DNA from 4 places in the Neorhizobium sp. BT27B genome. Region 2 is predicted to be linked to each of the others. Evidence: predicted binding sites of a transcription regulator. Region 2 holds the regulator's gene; each other region holds the start of a gene.
What was found. The regulator LexA, encoded in region 2, represses DNA repair genes until DNA is damaged. The targets are predictions, from matches to a motif close to TGTTCNNNNTGTGTTCNG.

Region 1 (3,759 bases), on a different contig from region 2:
CGCATGGCTTGAAGAGCGCCTTTTAGGCCTATCATCGCAAGTACGGATCTGGGCGATGATGGAAACCGCGCGCGGTATTGCCAATGCGGTCGATATCGCCCGCACGGCACGGGATGCCGGAAGCAGGCTCGATTGTTTTGTGATCGGTCTCAACGATCTTCGCAAGGATACCGGCGTTCCGGCCCGGCCAGGACGCACGTATCTCGTGCCCTGGATGATGCAGGTGGTGCTGGCTGCACGCGCCTATGGTCTGGATGTGATCGATAGCGTCTTCAACGATTTTCGAGATCATGCTGCGTTCGATGAGGAATGTATCCAGGGCCGCGACATGGGGTTTGACGGCAAGATGCTGATCCACCCGCTCCAGATCGAAACCGCCAATCGCGCTTTTGGGCCCTCATGTGAAGCGGTGGAGGAGGCGCAGGCGATCATTGCCAGCTTTGCCCGGCCCGAGGCCCAAAATTTCAATGTCATCACCATGAATGGCCGCATGGTTGAACGCCTGCATCTGATGCAGGCGGAAAAACTGGTCGCACAAGCAAACCGCATCGCAGAGCGAAGGAAAAACGCATGAAGCTTTACCGTCTTCTCACCGGGCCGGATGACGCCGCATTTTGTCACAGAGTGACGTTGGCCCTGAACAAGGGCTGGGAACTGGCAGGTTCTCCGGCCTATGCCTTTAATGCCAAGACCGGCGAAATGCAGTGCGCCCAGCCTGTTACCAAGACGGTAGAGGGCAAGGATTACCATCCCGACATGAAGCTCGGCGAACAGTAAGTCCTTATCGTTCGGCAGAAGCGGCGGCGTCTGCGCTTTCCTCGATGCGCTCCATGTCGTCGTCGCTGAGGCCGAAATGATGGCCGATTTCGTGGATCAGCACATGGGTGATAATATCGCCCAGTGTTTCCTCGTTTTCCGCCCAGTAATCCAGGATCGGGCGGCGATAGAGCCTGATCCGGTTCGGCAGCTCACCTGTCTCGACGGTGAAACGCTCCGAAATGCCGCGTCCTTCGAAAAGGCCGAGCAGATCGAAGGGCGTTTCCAAAGCCATGTCTTCAAAAACGTCGTCATCGGGAAAATCCTCGATTTCGATCGTCAGGTTGCTTGTCAGTGCTCGGAATTCTGCAGGCAAGACACCATAGGCTTCGATCGCAAGCGATTCAAAGGCACTGATGGTGGGCGCATGGCGATCACGCCAATCGTCGGTCTGGTCGATACGGGCCATGGGTACTCCTTATGGCCATGCATATATGCTTTTTGAGAAAATTTTTCGAGTGCGGATTCAATGCTCAGCGCAATCGTAATGGGAATCATTTCACATTGCGGTTGACTCCTCAAGCCAGCTCTGGAATCCATAAGAACATAAAGTGAACATATCTGGACGGGAGCTGACGTCATGGCTGGGAAAGCTATGGCGCAGGAGGCAGTCTTTGCCCTGCGTGAAACCATTGCCCGTATGGAGGGCAAAAATATCCGGGCGTTCGATACTTCGGGCGACAGGGCTGAAGAGATCGTTAGCACGCAGGAAAAGCGGGAGCGGCTTCCGTTTGAGGTTGATGCTCTCGATCAGGTGCTCGATGGCGGTTTGCCTTTGGATGGGCTGACTGAAATCCGCACCGGGGCCATGAAGGATGCCGGTGCGGCCAGCGGTTTTACATTGGCCATTGCAGCGCTTGTGCAAAATGAGCGTAACGGCATTTCGGTCGGCCAAGGCGTGGGAAATGGACTGCCGATCCTCTGGATCGCTGACCGTCTCGCCGTTCTGGAAGCCGGCATGCCCTATGCGCTGGGTCTGATGGATTTTGGAATTTCACCACAGACCTTTCTGCATGCGCGGCCTCGCAAGCTTGAGGATGCGCTGTGGCTGGCGGAAGCGGCGGCGGCAAGCGGCGCTTTTGCCGTGACGATTTTGGAAGTGAGCGGCAATCTTCGGCATTTCGGCCTCACCGAAAGCCGCAGGTTGAGCCTTCGCGCCAAAACAGCAGGGCGTCCCCTGCTGATCTTGCGGCAGGCCGGAGAGGAAGAGGCAAGCAGCGCCACTTTCCGTTTTCTGGTCGAAACTGCACCGGCAGCAAACCGGTATCTCGCCGATGGAACCATGCTTGGCGGCAGCATCGGGCATTCCGTCTTTCGTCTCACCCTGGAAAGGAGCCGCAACCCGACTCCATTCTCTCTGCTTCTGGAATGGAATTCCCATGACCGCCGCCTCTCAATTGTTCACACCCCAGCAAAATCTGTCCTTGCGAACGGGACAGCAGCGTATTCTGGCTCTGACCTTTCCAAGATTGTCGATCGATCGGGTGCTGCGGCGGCAATGGGGACACGGCTGGCGTTCGAGCGGGCGTCCTGAAACGGGACCAGTCGTTTGTGTCGCTTTTGCCGACAACACCTTGCGTCTTGTCGGCTGCGATGAAGAGGCGGGCCGGCTGGGCCTTCGGCTCGGGCAGGGGCTGGCCGAAGCACGGGCCATTTGCCCCAATGTGATTGTCATCGACGAAGATCAGGCCGCCGATCACCGGCTCCTCGAAGGCATTGCCGATTGGTGCGACCGTTATACGCCTCTGGTGGCGCTGGAAGGACGCAACGGCCTTTTTCTGGACATTACCGGCTGCGCTCATCTCATGGGTGGCGAAGCCGCCTTGCTGGAAGACATTCTCAATCGCCTTTCCCAGATGGGATTGGAAGTGCGTGGCGCGATTTCTTCGTCTCCGGGCCTGTCATGGGCGGTGTGCCATTATGGCGACAATCGTGTCGTCAGAGATGAAAATCGCGAGGAAGCGCTGGCGCCGCTTCCGGTGGCCGCGCTGCGGCTTGGTCCGAATACGGTTGCGGCTTTACAGAAACTCGGGCTGAAACGTGTTGCCGATCTCATGCGGACGCCACGGGCGCCCCTTGTGCGGCGTTTTGGCGCAGAGGTTATGCTGCGGCTCGATCAGGCCTGCGGCGACGATGAGGAGCCCATCTCTCCACGTCGGCCGGTTGCCAGCCTGTCGGCCGAACGCCGTCTCGCCGATCCGATCAAGTCGGAAGATGACATTCTTTTTGTCACACGGCAGATCGCGCAATGCCTGCTTTCCGGGTTTGAAGCGCGGGGTGCCGGTGGGCGGCTGTTCGAACTGGTGCTGTTTCGCATCGATGGGCAGGTGTCGCGCATTTCGGCTGGTGCCTCACGCCCCTTGCGAGATGCGGACAGGATTACTGCATTGTTCACGGAAAGGCTCGCCTCCTTGCAGAGCCATCTCGATATCGGTTTCGGTTACGAGATCCTGCGTCTCAACGTGCTGCATCATGAGCCATTCGAGAGTGTGCAATCCGACCTGGCTGCCACGGATCGCAGACATTTGTCGCTCTCCACGTTCGTGGATCAGGTGGCGGCTCGGCTTGGGCCGGATTGCCTGCAGACATATCAGTTGCGTGAAAGCCATATCCCCGAGAGAGCGGAGATTTTCGTACCCGCCATAGAGGCTTTGCCGCTCGGCAAACAGATGCCCGAGACCCCTGCGGTTCTTTCGCGTAGTGAACGGCCTCTCCGTCTTTTCCGGGTGCCGGAGCCTCTGGAAAGCTTTGCCGCCGAAATCCCCGATGGGCCGCCGACGCGTTTTCGCTGGCGCCGCCTCACTCACCAGGTGGCGCGGGCGGAAGGCCCTGAGCGACTAAGCCCCGAATGGTGGCTGGATGACGAAGAGGCGGCGACACGGGATTATTTTCGACTGGAATCCACAGCCGGCTATCGGTTCTGGATCTTTCGAAAAGGCCTTT
Region 2 (3,759 bases):
AAGGAGGATTTGTACACCAGGCCGATGCCGAGCTTGCCGCAAAGCTCAGACAGAGTGCCGGCGATCATGAAGGCATGATCGCGGCTTTCCATCTGGCAGGGGCCGGCAATCAGGGAGAGTTTCTTGCTGTTGGAAAAAAGGACCTGCTTGGCCCCCTCGCCGACGGTTACTTCGGCCTTGGCGCTGACAGCCATGATCACTCCTCGAAAGCAAATACGGCACCCTGTCCGGGCGCCGGGGCAACCACGATGCGACTGCCCTTATCCATGAATGCGACGTCATTAGCAGCAAGCACCGCCCGTGTCACGGCAAGATCGGGAACACGGAATATCACCGCGGCACGGCCAAGACCGGTTCGCGACAATGACGCCGCATCGCCTGCGGAAGAAAACGTGTCGGCAAAGGTTTTGGCGTCAACGAGCCTTAAAACCGCATTGCTTGCGGCAAACCTGTGATCACCGAAATCGAATTTTTCAGCGCTTGCATCAAGCACGGTCCCAATCCGCTCGACGTCTTCCTGCGTATTCCCCGCCAGCAGAACAACCTGGGACAAAGCCGCGACACCATTTTCATGACGTTCCAGCGCCGATCGATCTGCCGGCAGGGGATCGAGCCGCTGGCATGTGAAGACGCCGAAAGAATCAGCGTCACTCCGCGCCGCAAAGGCCAGCCGAAAACGGGCCAGTTTTTCGGTCCCGTCCGGCAATTTGGCAAATCTCGAAAATTCCAGCATCTTGCCGGCAGAGACCCCGGCCTCGACAAACCGGGCATCATCCGCCTGCGCATCGTCGGTTGCCAGCGCCATGGCGGACAGTCCCTCCTCACCTGCAGGAGTGCGAAACTCACCATCCTGCCGGACAAACACGTTTCCATCGGCGAATGCCTGATCATAGGCAGCCTGATCCACTATGGAAAGCGGCTCGAGATAAGTACCGTCACCCATGAAAACACAGGCATTTCCCGTCCCGAAGGGATGGGCGGCATCTGCAGCCACGGTGAAGCCCAGTGCTTTCAATCGGCGGCGGGCGCCATCAAGCGACATGGTCGGCAGGACGAGATGATCGATCGTGAACATGGCAGCCCATTTCCAAGCGTTGATTGTCTTAGTGATCGATCTTTCCGGCTGCACGATCAAGACCAGCCGCAGCACTGTTCGTTCCGCGCAACTACCATTTTTCGCCACTTGCAGAACACACATGGAACATATAGTGTCCGTTCTGGATTTGTTTCACCTTTGAGGACCCGCCATGCTCACGCGCAAACAGCAGGAACTGCTTCTGTTCATTCACGAACGAATGAAGGAATCCGGCGTCCCTCCATCGTTCGACGAGATGAAGGATGCGCTGGATCTGGCATCCAAATCAGGCATCCATCGCCTGATCACTGCGCTTGAAGAACGCGGTTTCATCCGCCGTTTGCCGAACCGTGCCCGCGCACTGGAAGTCATCAAGCTGCCGGACGCCTACAATGCAAGCCTGCAGCCGCGCAAACCGTTTGCACCGAGCGTCATCGAAGGCAGCCTCGGCAAGACGCAGCCCGTGCGTCAGGTGACACCGCCGCCTGTTGCCAATGACAGTATGCCCGCAACAACCGTGCCGGTCATGGGCCGCATTGCGGCCGGCGTGCCGATCTCGGCGATCCAGAACACGACGCATGAAATTGCCGTGCCACCGGAAATGCTGGGCAGCGGTGAGCATTATGCACTGGAAGTGCGTGGTGATTCGATGATCGAGGCCGGCATTCTGGATGGCGATACGGTCATCATCCGCAACGGCAGCACGGCAATGCCGGGCGATATCATCGTGGCGCTGGTCGACGACGAGGAAGCGACGCTCAAGCGTTTCCGCCGCAAGGGCGCATCGATCGCGCTCGAAGCGGCCAACCCGGCCTATGAGACCCGCATTTTCCCGCAGGAACGCGTCAAGGTGCAGGGCAAGCTCGTCGGCCTCATTCGCCGTTACCACTGATACCTGCCTTGCCGCTCAAAAAGCGCAGCGGCTCCGGCAGTGTCGGATCAAAAAGATTGCGCCGCCAGTCATAGTCGCGGTGACGCGTCCAGGAGCGATCGGCGCCGACCATGGCGGCGGCGATCGACCATTGTTTGGGATCAGAATTTCCGTTGAAGCGGATTTCCAATGCTCCTGTTCTGCGTAACGCCTCGCCGTTGATCATCAATGCGCCCGAACGACAGCGATCAAAACGGGCACGTGCCGCAACAACCATTTGCGCGACATCGCAGGCAGGCCCGGCAAAGCGGGCATCTTCCACCACAGCGACCGCCGGGCCGCTGGTTGTTCTTGCGACACACCATGACCGGCCTGCGCAGACGAATGTATCCAATACACTTTCGCGCAGAGCCTTTTGCATCGCCTGCCGCGCTTGAAATACTTCTTCGGGCGTGAGGGGCGGTCGTCGTGATGTCGCTCGTTCTTTCGGTGCGTTGGCCTCTCGCAGTGCGGTGGCCTGCTGCTCTCCTCCCATGCTCGTCGAGACTGACCTCAATCCATCCGCAGTTTTTGGAACGGCCGCTCCATTCGGCAGCAGCACCGCAACCTCTGCCGATGTCGTTGTACCGTTTTTCGGCGATGGCGTGTCCAGCAATGTCGGCGCCGCAGGCTGGGGCAATGACAATGCGTGGCGCCACTGCGAATAAATGAAACCGGGCGGACGCGCGCGATTGGTCGCGACCTGCTTATTGCCCAGCAAGGCGGCAAGGCTTCCATCTTCGGAAACCAGAAAATCCGGCGGCGGATCATGCGCCACCCGCCATGACAGAAAGATGGCCAGTGCCAGAAGCGGCAAACCCAGCAGATGAAGGCGTGTGCGCAGCAAGGTCAGCATCAGAAAACCGGCTGTGGCGACGGGCAGAAACCACGACGGTTGGCGCCCGATGGCAACATCACCTCCCCAGGTCGCAACCATCTTGGCGACAACGATAACGCCCTCCAGCCCGACGCCCATCACCTTCAGGAAAAAGCCGTCGAGGCCAAATGGCATCAACAGCATACCGATCAGGCCGAAGGGCATGACGATGAAGGAGACCAACGGCATGGCGGCCAGGTTCGCCGCCAGTCCATAGGTCGATATCCGGTGAAAATGGTCGATGGAAAAGATAGCCGTCGACAGACCGCCGATCAGCGATGTGGCGAAAACCCCGCCGGCCAGATGCCCGATCGCCAGAACGGGCTTGAGTGCCGCGGGTCGCCATGGCGTTTCGCCGTCTTGCGCCGCCCCGCGCCTGCTCCATGCAGAATAACCTGCGACCAGCGCCACCGTTGCCGCAAAAGACATCTGAAAACTCGGCCCCAATATCTCCGAGGGTGAGACGACAAGAACGACAAGCGCCGCCAACGCCACATTGCGCAGGCTGATCGATGGGCGATCGAAAAACACGGCGGCCAGCATGATCGCCATCATGATGTAGGCGCGCTCTGCCGATACACCGAAGCCCGAAGTCAGGTAATAGCCGGTTGCCATCAACAGCGCCGCGGCCGCGGCCAGTTTCTTCACCGGAAAGGCCTGGGCAAATCCTGGCAGAAGCGCAAGCAGACTGCGCATGCCGATAAAAAAGATGCCCGCCGCCAGCGCCATGTTCAGACCGGATATGGCAACGATATGGGCAAGGCCCGACACGCGCAAAGCCTCGGTCGTTTCATCGGAAATCGCTCGCCGTTCGTCGGTGACGATGGCGGCGGCAAACGCGCCGGGATCACCGGGCACGGTTGCGCGGATGCGCGAGGCGATCGCGCTGCGCCATGC
Region 3 (3,759 bases), on a different contig from region 2:
CAGCAGTAATTTTCGCTGTCGCTATCCACCCAAGTCACGGCCTTCGCCCGCTTGAGTAACCGGAGAGCGGACTCCGCTAGGCGCAGGCTTTGAGCTTTGCTTGCAAGCGGTTCCATTTTTTTTCGAGATCTGGAGCTAATGCGCTCCGACCTTACCGAATTCATGCGCTTTCGCTTCATGTCAGCCTCCAGCAATACACGCAGCATTGTGCTTTCGCAGTCTGAATTCAACTCTAAGACACCTATATCGTTAAGCGGTAAGGTTAGCGCGAAAGCATATCCAGCATGTGCCAGCTGCCACCACCATGTTGCGGGATTTTTTCGCGTTCAGGTCTGTCGAGATATCAAGGGCCGGTTTATCTGTGGAAAAACAGGAGGACAGACTTGAACGATAACAGTCCAGTCGACGTTTCAAAGCCTACGCCGAAACGTAAACCACCAATCTGGCCTTTGGTTGCGGTGCTGATCCTCGTCATCGCCGGCATATTGGTCCACCGAGAACTGACATTGATGTTTGACGACCTGCAGCGAACAGGCCGAGACTTCATCCAGCTATTCGAGTGGTTGTTGTCGCTGGTAGATGGCTAAGCTGCTACGCGAAGCGGCGCAATCAGGCACACCTCGCTTTCAATCCTCCCGCTATATCGATTGGAACTAATCAAGTTTCGTCTTGTTGGACATTCGCATCAACAAAAAACAAGAGGAACACCCAATGATCAAGATTCTCACAGTCGCCGCGCTCTCTCTCGGCCTTGCAACGTCCGCAATGGCTCAGTCATCTGGCGGCTCTTCCGGCACAGGGGGCGACAATGGTGGAGGCTCTGGTAGTTCCAGCGGCGCAAGCGGTTCCAACTCCGGCTCGACTGGCACTGGTGGCGGTAACAATGGCGGTTCGTCGACCGGCGCGTCCGGTGGCAAGGCTAGCGACTCGCCGGGTAGCTCGCAGTCGAACTGCGGCGCGCCCGGCGGTACTCAGGGCGCAGCTCAGTCCGGCACGACTTCTTCCGGCGCCACAAATCCCGGTGCAGGCGCCGCCGGCACAAAGTGCTGACACCCAATAAGTAACGAAGCGCCTCCTGCCCGCCGGCAGGGGGCGCTTTTTCATTTCAAGCTATCCGCAAGCTCTGCCGACTCGTTACGCACGGTTCCGCGTTTGTATGGATAGTGCTCATAACACCACCATTTCGGTTCATCGTGCCCATGGCGGAATCCCCAGCCACCCCACTTGCCGCAGCCCTCGGTGCTGCAATAATGAAGATACGGCCCGGCGCCGTCCAATTGGGCTGTACGGCTTTCGTCGCTCATTTACCTGCCTCGATGAGTATGTTGGCTTTCAACAGACAAGGGAACCGAGCTTCGCATTGATCGGTTCCGCGGCGGTCGCAGCCGATGGCCATTATGCGGCGAAGTTCGACGAATTCCGTTTCGGCCCCAAGCCTTTTGACCAACTGTTTGCGATCGTAGACGCCATGGCGGTCGCACCGGTGGCAAACCATTTCGATCTTGTCACCGCGGAAGTCGCGCAATTTGGGAAGGCTCAAAGTGCTGCCCTCCATGGGTCTTCTCGTTCTTCGATAGATGTCATGTGGCCTGTTGCGTTGCACGCGTTTACCTCAACGTCAAAACTCTCAGCTGCGCGAACACGCATGAGCTCTAGAAACCAGCGGGGCCGACCAATGCCGGGAACGGGTAAGGGTTCAGAAGGAAGGGGTGACACCCGCCATCTCGTCATAGAGGCGGTCGGGCTTCCAAAGTCTGTGGCTTCTTGCTGGCGCCGCCACCGACGAATGATAAGCCCGGTCGCTCCAGACTGCTCTGCTGCGAGTTGGAAGCGTCGGCTGGCTACCATTGGCAGGCGCACCAGTTCAGCGACAACAACTGCCACGCCGCGATACCGGAGGCCTTCCTCGGCGCATTCGATCACGCCTTCCTCGTCTTTGGATTCGACGAAAATCACACGGTCCATGCTGAGGCCGACCTGCACCAAGGATGGCGCGAAAAGGTCGGCACGAGCGAGGCACCACAGGACCGGGCCGGGTATCCGCGCCGCTATTCCTGCCGTGAACAGCGCCGACACTGCGCCGGACACCACGTCGGTTCCGCCGCCCGCAATCTCATGCGTCGCTCCGATCGCCAATCCGCCGCCAGGCAACCGGCTATCAATCTCGGGGACTCCGAAAGGGACCGTTTTGCGTTGACGCACAGCTCCGCCGGCGATCTGGTCGATGCGCTCTTGTAGGTCTGCGATGACGGTGCGGTTCGTATTCATGATCTCACAATAGGCTTTTGTTCCTATTATGTTCTCATTCGCGAGGGAGTCAATCGGCCTGTGGTTGGCAACATCATAGCTGATTGAAACTGCTAATTTATATGTGCAGGGCCGGCTGTGGAAACGCGGTGGATAACCCATCCTGCGTTGTCGATATGTTCTGAAACAGTCGAGAGCGCTCTAAACGCACAAAGCCCCGCGCATGTCGGTACGCGGGGCAATGGCGCTGCCAGCTGACGCATCGTCAAGATCAACCGGCGCGTAGAAAGAACATTGAGTGCTGATGATTGTTCCCATGCACGCCGCGAGTTGACACAAGAATTTGCGACCGCCAGCGTCCGGCCACCATCACCACACAAAGGAGGCCGTCATGACCAGATTCAGACGCATTGCGTTCGCATCCTTCGCTGTCGCACTCAGCGGCGTCGCCTACTTTGCCGCCCCAACGGTTGCGGCCTACACAGAAAAGCTCACCGCCGCGCCGGTTACAGCTGCGGCGACCGTCAAAGTCGTCACAAAGACCGGCCACGGTTCGGGCGTGCACATTGGCACAGGATTTGTTCTGACTGCTGCGCACGTCGCCCGCGACGTGAAGTCGGTGCAATTGGTGACGAAGGATGGTCAGTCACGCCAAGCCGACGTCCTGTGGATCAACAATGAATACGACATCGCGCTGCTGCGCACGTCGCCCGCGATGTTGCCTGCCGCTCACCTGGACTGCGGTCGTATGGATGTCGGGGCGGTCATCGAGGCCATGGGCAATCCTCTGGTCGTCGACTTCGTATCGGCCTACGGCAATATTGCCGGCGACCCTCGGACGCAAGGTCCTTGGAAGTTGGTCTACATCACGGACATCACGACCGTGAAGGGTATGAGCGGTGGCCCGGTATTCTCGTCATCTGGCGATGTCGTCGGCATCACCGTCGGTCTGCTGTCTGACGCTACCGGCCTAATCCCGATCGGCGTGCGATTTGGCTTCGTCGTGCCGTCGTCCGATGTCTGTGCGCTGTTGGGGCGAGTGTCTTGAGGGCGCTTTTCGGGGTTCGCCTTCATGCTGGCGAGCCGGAATTGCCCACCAAACTTCGAGCTTACACAGGCAGTTTGCTATCCAAAAACGCAGGTGGCGAAGCACTCAACAACTACACCGATCATGCGCTGGCTCGCTGGTACGGGGTGTCGTTCAAACTCAGGTGGTTTGCCGGCCTTTGGATATTCGGGAGCACCACCTACCCATCTGAGCGCGGACCACTTCCGCGATAACCAACACACCATCACATAGAGGAGACTTCCATGTCCGTCCCGATCGTCGTCGATATCGGCGCCGCAATGCAGACCCTTGAGGCCAATCCGGATCTCGCGCGTAAAATGAACGAGCTCGTGCTCGGTCCGGTGATTGTTGAGCAACTAGCTGCGCGCGAGGCGCTGATCAACACGCTGGGTGAGGCACTGGCCTTATCGCTCGACAATATGCAGGCGGCATCCGACCTGTTC
Region 4 (3,759 bases), 290 kb from region 2:
ACATAGGCCTCGCAGCCGCCTTGTCGAATCCGTTCCTCATCACCCTTCATGGCAAAAGCCGTGACGGCAATGACCGGGATGACGTGCAGCTCGTCGTCTTCCTTCAGCCACTTGGTCACTTCCAGACCGGAGACTTCCGGCAACTGGATATCCATGAGAATGAGGTCCGGGCGATGTTTGCGGGCCAGATCAAGCGCTTCCATGCCATTGCGAGTCTGGATAGTCGCATAGCCGGAAGCCTCGATGAGGTCGCGAAAGAGCTTCATGTTCAGCTCATTGTCTTCGACGATCATGACCTGCTTGACCATTTATGAACGATCCTCATTGCGCACGGAAACTTGGCCGGGAACGGCCGGTTCCGGCCTTGTAACGACATCGCGAAGATATAAGTTCACCCCACGACCGATTCCAAAAACTCTTGTTCGTTTCAGTCTAGAGTAATTTGTTTGAAGAAAAGGTAACTTACGAGCATGCAAGGACCGCTTGAGCCGCGACAGAAAGACAAAGCGGCAGCCGTCGACCCGGAAGAAACCGCTGTCACCCTGCTGGGCTGGCTTGCGAGCGAGCCGGATATGATGAGCCGCTTCCTGGCGCTTTCCGGCATACAGGCGCCACAACTGCGTCAGGCGATCAACGATCCGGGCTTTCTCGCCGGCATGCTGGATTTCGTCATGGCGCATGAGCCATCGCTGATGGCCTTTTGCGAAACCACAAATACTAGACCGGAAAGCGTGGTCGCCGCTTGGCATCACTATTCCGGCCCGGTGATGGATTGAGACGGACGTGACATGACGACGGCGGCAGATAGCATTCTCGACATCACGCATGTTTGCGTCACCGACCGCCCGCTGGTGGTCTGCGATGTCGATGACGTCGTCCTGCATTTCACGGACCCGTTCGTCGATTTCCTGAGCGCCGAAGGCTACGAGTTTCTGCCGCGCTCCTTCAAGCTGACCGGAAACATCCTCGCCCGCGAGAGCGGTCTGGAGATCGATGCGGCCGAGGTGAAACGGCTGATCCACGCCTTCTTCGAGGCGCAGGAAACCTGGCAGCTGCCGTTCGAAGACGTTGCCCGGACGCTGGAGGCACTTTCCGCCGATGCCGACGTGGTGTTCCTGACCGCCATGCCGCCCTGTTATAGCGAACAGCGGCGCCGCCTTCTCGACAGGCTCGGCCTTGCTTTTCCGATGATCGCCAGCGAAGAACCCAAGGGGCCGATCATGCGGCGCCTGAATGCCGAGCGAATTCTGCCCACCACCTTCATAGACGACATGGCCTACAATCTGCATTCCGTGCGCGAGCATATGCCGGACAGCCTGCTCATTCAGTTGATGCCGGACACGCCACTGCGCCTGATGGCGCCGAAACCGCAGGACGATATCGTTCGCGCCCGCGACTGGCGGCATGCCGAAGAACTGATCCGAGGCCATTGGCAACCGCGCTGAAGCGCGCCTTGCTTGCCTCAAAAATCCGGTCTGGAAGTTGTGCATGCCCACGCCCTTCCTGCTTGAGAGTTGCGATCTTACGGCCTAATGTGAATTTGTTCAACATTTGTTCCGAAGATGGCAGCCGAGCACGATACCACAGAGAAACCCGGGTCATTTTGTAGAGACTGCCTGACGGAACAGCCGGAGGGCCGTACCCGCTGTCGTGCCTGCGGTAGTCCTCGCCTGTTGCGACACAAGGAACTCTATGGCCTGACGCTGGCCCATATCGATTGCGACGCCTTTTACGCCAGTATCGAAAAACGCGACGACCCCAGCCTTGCCGACAAGCCGGTGATTATCGGCGGCGGCAAGCGCGGCGTCGTATCCACCGCCTGTTACATTGCCCGTATCAGCGGCGTGCGCTCCGCCATGCCGATGTTCAAGGCGCTTGAAGCCTGCCCGGATGCAGTGGTGATCAGGCCCAATATGGAAAAATACGTGACCGTCGGCCGGCAGATGCGATCGATGATGCAGGACCTGACGCCGCTGGTGCAGCCGCTCTCCATCGATGAGGCCTTTCTCGAACTGGCCGGCACCGAACGGCTGCACCGCGACCCGCCGGCCCGCACGCTTGCCCGCTTCGCCAAACGGGTGGAAAGCGAACTTGGCATTTCCATTTCGGTCGGGCTTTCCTACTGCAAGTTTCTCGCCAAGGTCGCTTCCGACCTGCAGAAACCGCGCGGCTTTTCGGTGATCGGCAAGGCCGAGGCATTGAGTTTCCTGGCGCCCCGCCCCGTCACCACGATCTGGGGTGTCGGCAAGGCATTCAATGCCTCGCTGGAGGCCGACGGCATACGCACCATCGGGCAATTGCAGGCGATGGCGGAGGGTGACCTGATGCGCCGTTATGGCGTAATGGGGCAGCGGCTTTTTCGGCTGTCGCGCGGCATCGACGACCGTACCGTGCATCTCAACGAGGCAGCCAAAAGCGTTTCGGCGGAGACCACCTTTTTCGATGACATTTCCAGCCATGACCAACTGGTGCCGATCCTGCGCGAACTCTCGGAAAAGGTCTCTACCCGGCTGAAGAAACACGACATTGCCGGGCATACGGTTGTGCTGAAAATGAAGACGTCGGACTTCAAGAGCCGCACACGCAATCGCCGTCTGGAAGACCCGACCCAGCTGGCCGACCGGATCTTTCGCACCGGCCTGCAATTGTTGGAGCGGGAGACGGACGGCACAAAGTTTCGCCTGCTCGGCATCGGCGTGACCGACCTCGAAGGCTCCTCCCGCGCTGACCCGCCTGACCTCGTGGACCAGCAGGCAACCCGGCGGGCGCAGGCGGAAGCGGCCATCGACAAGCTGCGCGACAAATTTGGCAAGAGCGCGGTCGAGACCGGCTACACGTTCGGCGGAAAAGACCGCAAACGCTGAACCTGTCACGCTTGCCGTCACTGCAATGTGAGACATTCGTGTTGCGAAACGACAATTCTGCGCGCGCCGGTCAAACCTTTATTAAGCATGTGACGATAGACTGTGAGCCTGTATTGCGTATGAGGTTTCCATGTACCGGCTTGCGGCCTTCGGCCTTGCATTGATGTCCACCTGCGTCATGGCCGGCACTGCCGCCGCCGAAAACGCCCGGACCCTGCAGATCATCGTTTCCAAGGACAAGCAGTCACTGGCTGTCTATGATGGCGACACGGTGGTTTCGACCTCGAAGGTCTCCACCGGCAAGGAAGGCCATGACACGCCGACGGGGATCTTTTCGATCCTCGACAAGAAAAAATACCACGAGTCCAACATCTATTCGAATGCGCCGATGCCGTGGATGCAACGCCTGACATGGTCCGGCATCGCGCTGCACGAATCCAGCAGCGTGCCGAATTACCCGGCCTCGCATGGCTGCGTGCGCCTGCCGGCCGCCTTTGCGCAATCGCTATACGGCCAGACCGAGCGTGGCGTGCATGTGATCATTACCGATGCGCAGGTGACGCCCGTCATGCTGCATGACGCAAAACTGTTTGCGCCGAAAAAGCCGGTGCCCGCAAACCTTATGTCCGACGTGCCGTTGCGCGCCGACAATTTTTCCCGCACGACCAAGCAGCTGGAAGTGGCCATGAACATGGCGCCCGCCGCACCCGCTTTTGCCGCGCCGAAAAAGGCGCATGTAGAAACCCCGGAAGCCGCCCCGTTGCGTATCCTGATCACCCGCCGCGGCGAACGCGAGCAGGTGGCCGACGTGCAGGCCATGCTGAACGACCTTGGTTTCGATGCCGGTTCGCATGACGGTTTTGTCGGGCCGATGACCCGCTCTGCCGTCGAGGGT

Region 1: a site for LexA is predicted at 1,357-1,374, ahead of AAIH70_RS22615 (ImuA family protein). Genes of this name have one in related genera too.
Region 3: a site for LexA is predicted at 2,287-2,304, ahead of AAIH70_RS28365 (ImuA family protein). Genes of this name have one in related genera too.
Region 4: a site for LexA is predicted at 1,542-1,559, ahead of AAIH70_RS01830 (DNA polymerase IV). Genes of this name have one in related genera too.

Annotation. Positions count from the first base shown of each region.
Region 1 is NZ_JBCIYT010000009.1:100,280-104,038, reverse strand. It holds gene AAIH70_RS22630 (HpcH/HpaI aldolase/citrate lyase family protein) at 1-574, shown strand, start outside; gene AAIH70_RS22625 (DUF1737 domain-containing protein) at 571-777, shown strand; gene AAIH70_RS22620 (metallopeptidase family protein) at 782-1,225, opposite strand; gene AAIH70_RS22615 (ImuA family protein) at 1,397-2,350, shown strand; gene AAIH70_RS22610 (Y-family DNA polymerase) at 2,241-3,759, shown strand, end outside.
Region 2 is NZ_JBCIYT010000001.1:47,973-51,731, forward strand. It holds gene kdsA (3-deoxy-8-phosphooctulonate synthase) at 1-194, opposite strand, end outside; gene AAIH70_RS00230 (VOC family protein) at 197-1,075, opposite strand; gene lexA (transcriptional repressor LexA) at 1,248-1,967, shown strand; gene AAIH70_RS00240 (ComEC/Rec2 family competence protein) at 1,948-3,759, opposite strand, start outside.
Region 3 is NZ_JBCIYT010000017.1:4,824-8,582, forward strand. It holds gene AAIH70_RS28345 (hypothetical protein) at 384-587, shown strand; gene AAIH70_RS28350 (hypothetical protein) at 712-1,050, shown strand; gene AAIH70_RS28355 (hypothetical protein) at 1,101-1,304, opposite strand; gene AAIH70_RS28360 (hypothetical protein) at 1,301-1,555, opposite strand; gene AAIH70_RS28365 (ImuA family protein) at 1,537-2,268, opposite strand; gene AAIH70_RS28370 (trypsin-like peptidase domain-containing protein) at 2,639-3,295, shown strand; gene AAIH70_RS28375 (hypothetical protein) at 3,559-3,759, shown strand, end outside.
Region 4 is NZ_JBCIYT010000001.1:338,124-341,882, forward strand. It holds gene AAIH70_RS01815 (response regulator) at 1-308, opposite strand, end outside; gene AAIH70_RS01820 (DUF3572 domain-containing protein) at 471-776, shown strand; gene AAIH70_RS01825 (hypothetical protein) at 789-1,445, shown strand; gene AAIH70_RS01830 (DNA polymerase IV) at 1,563-2,864, shown strand; gene AAIH70_RS01835 (L,D-transpeptidase family protein) at 2,995-3,759, shown strand, end outside.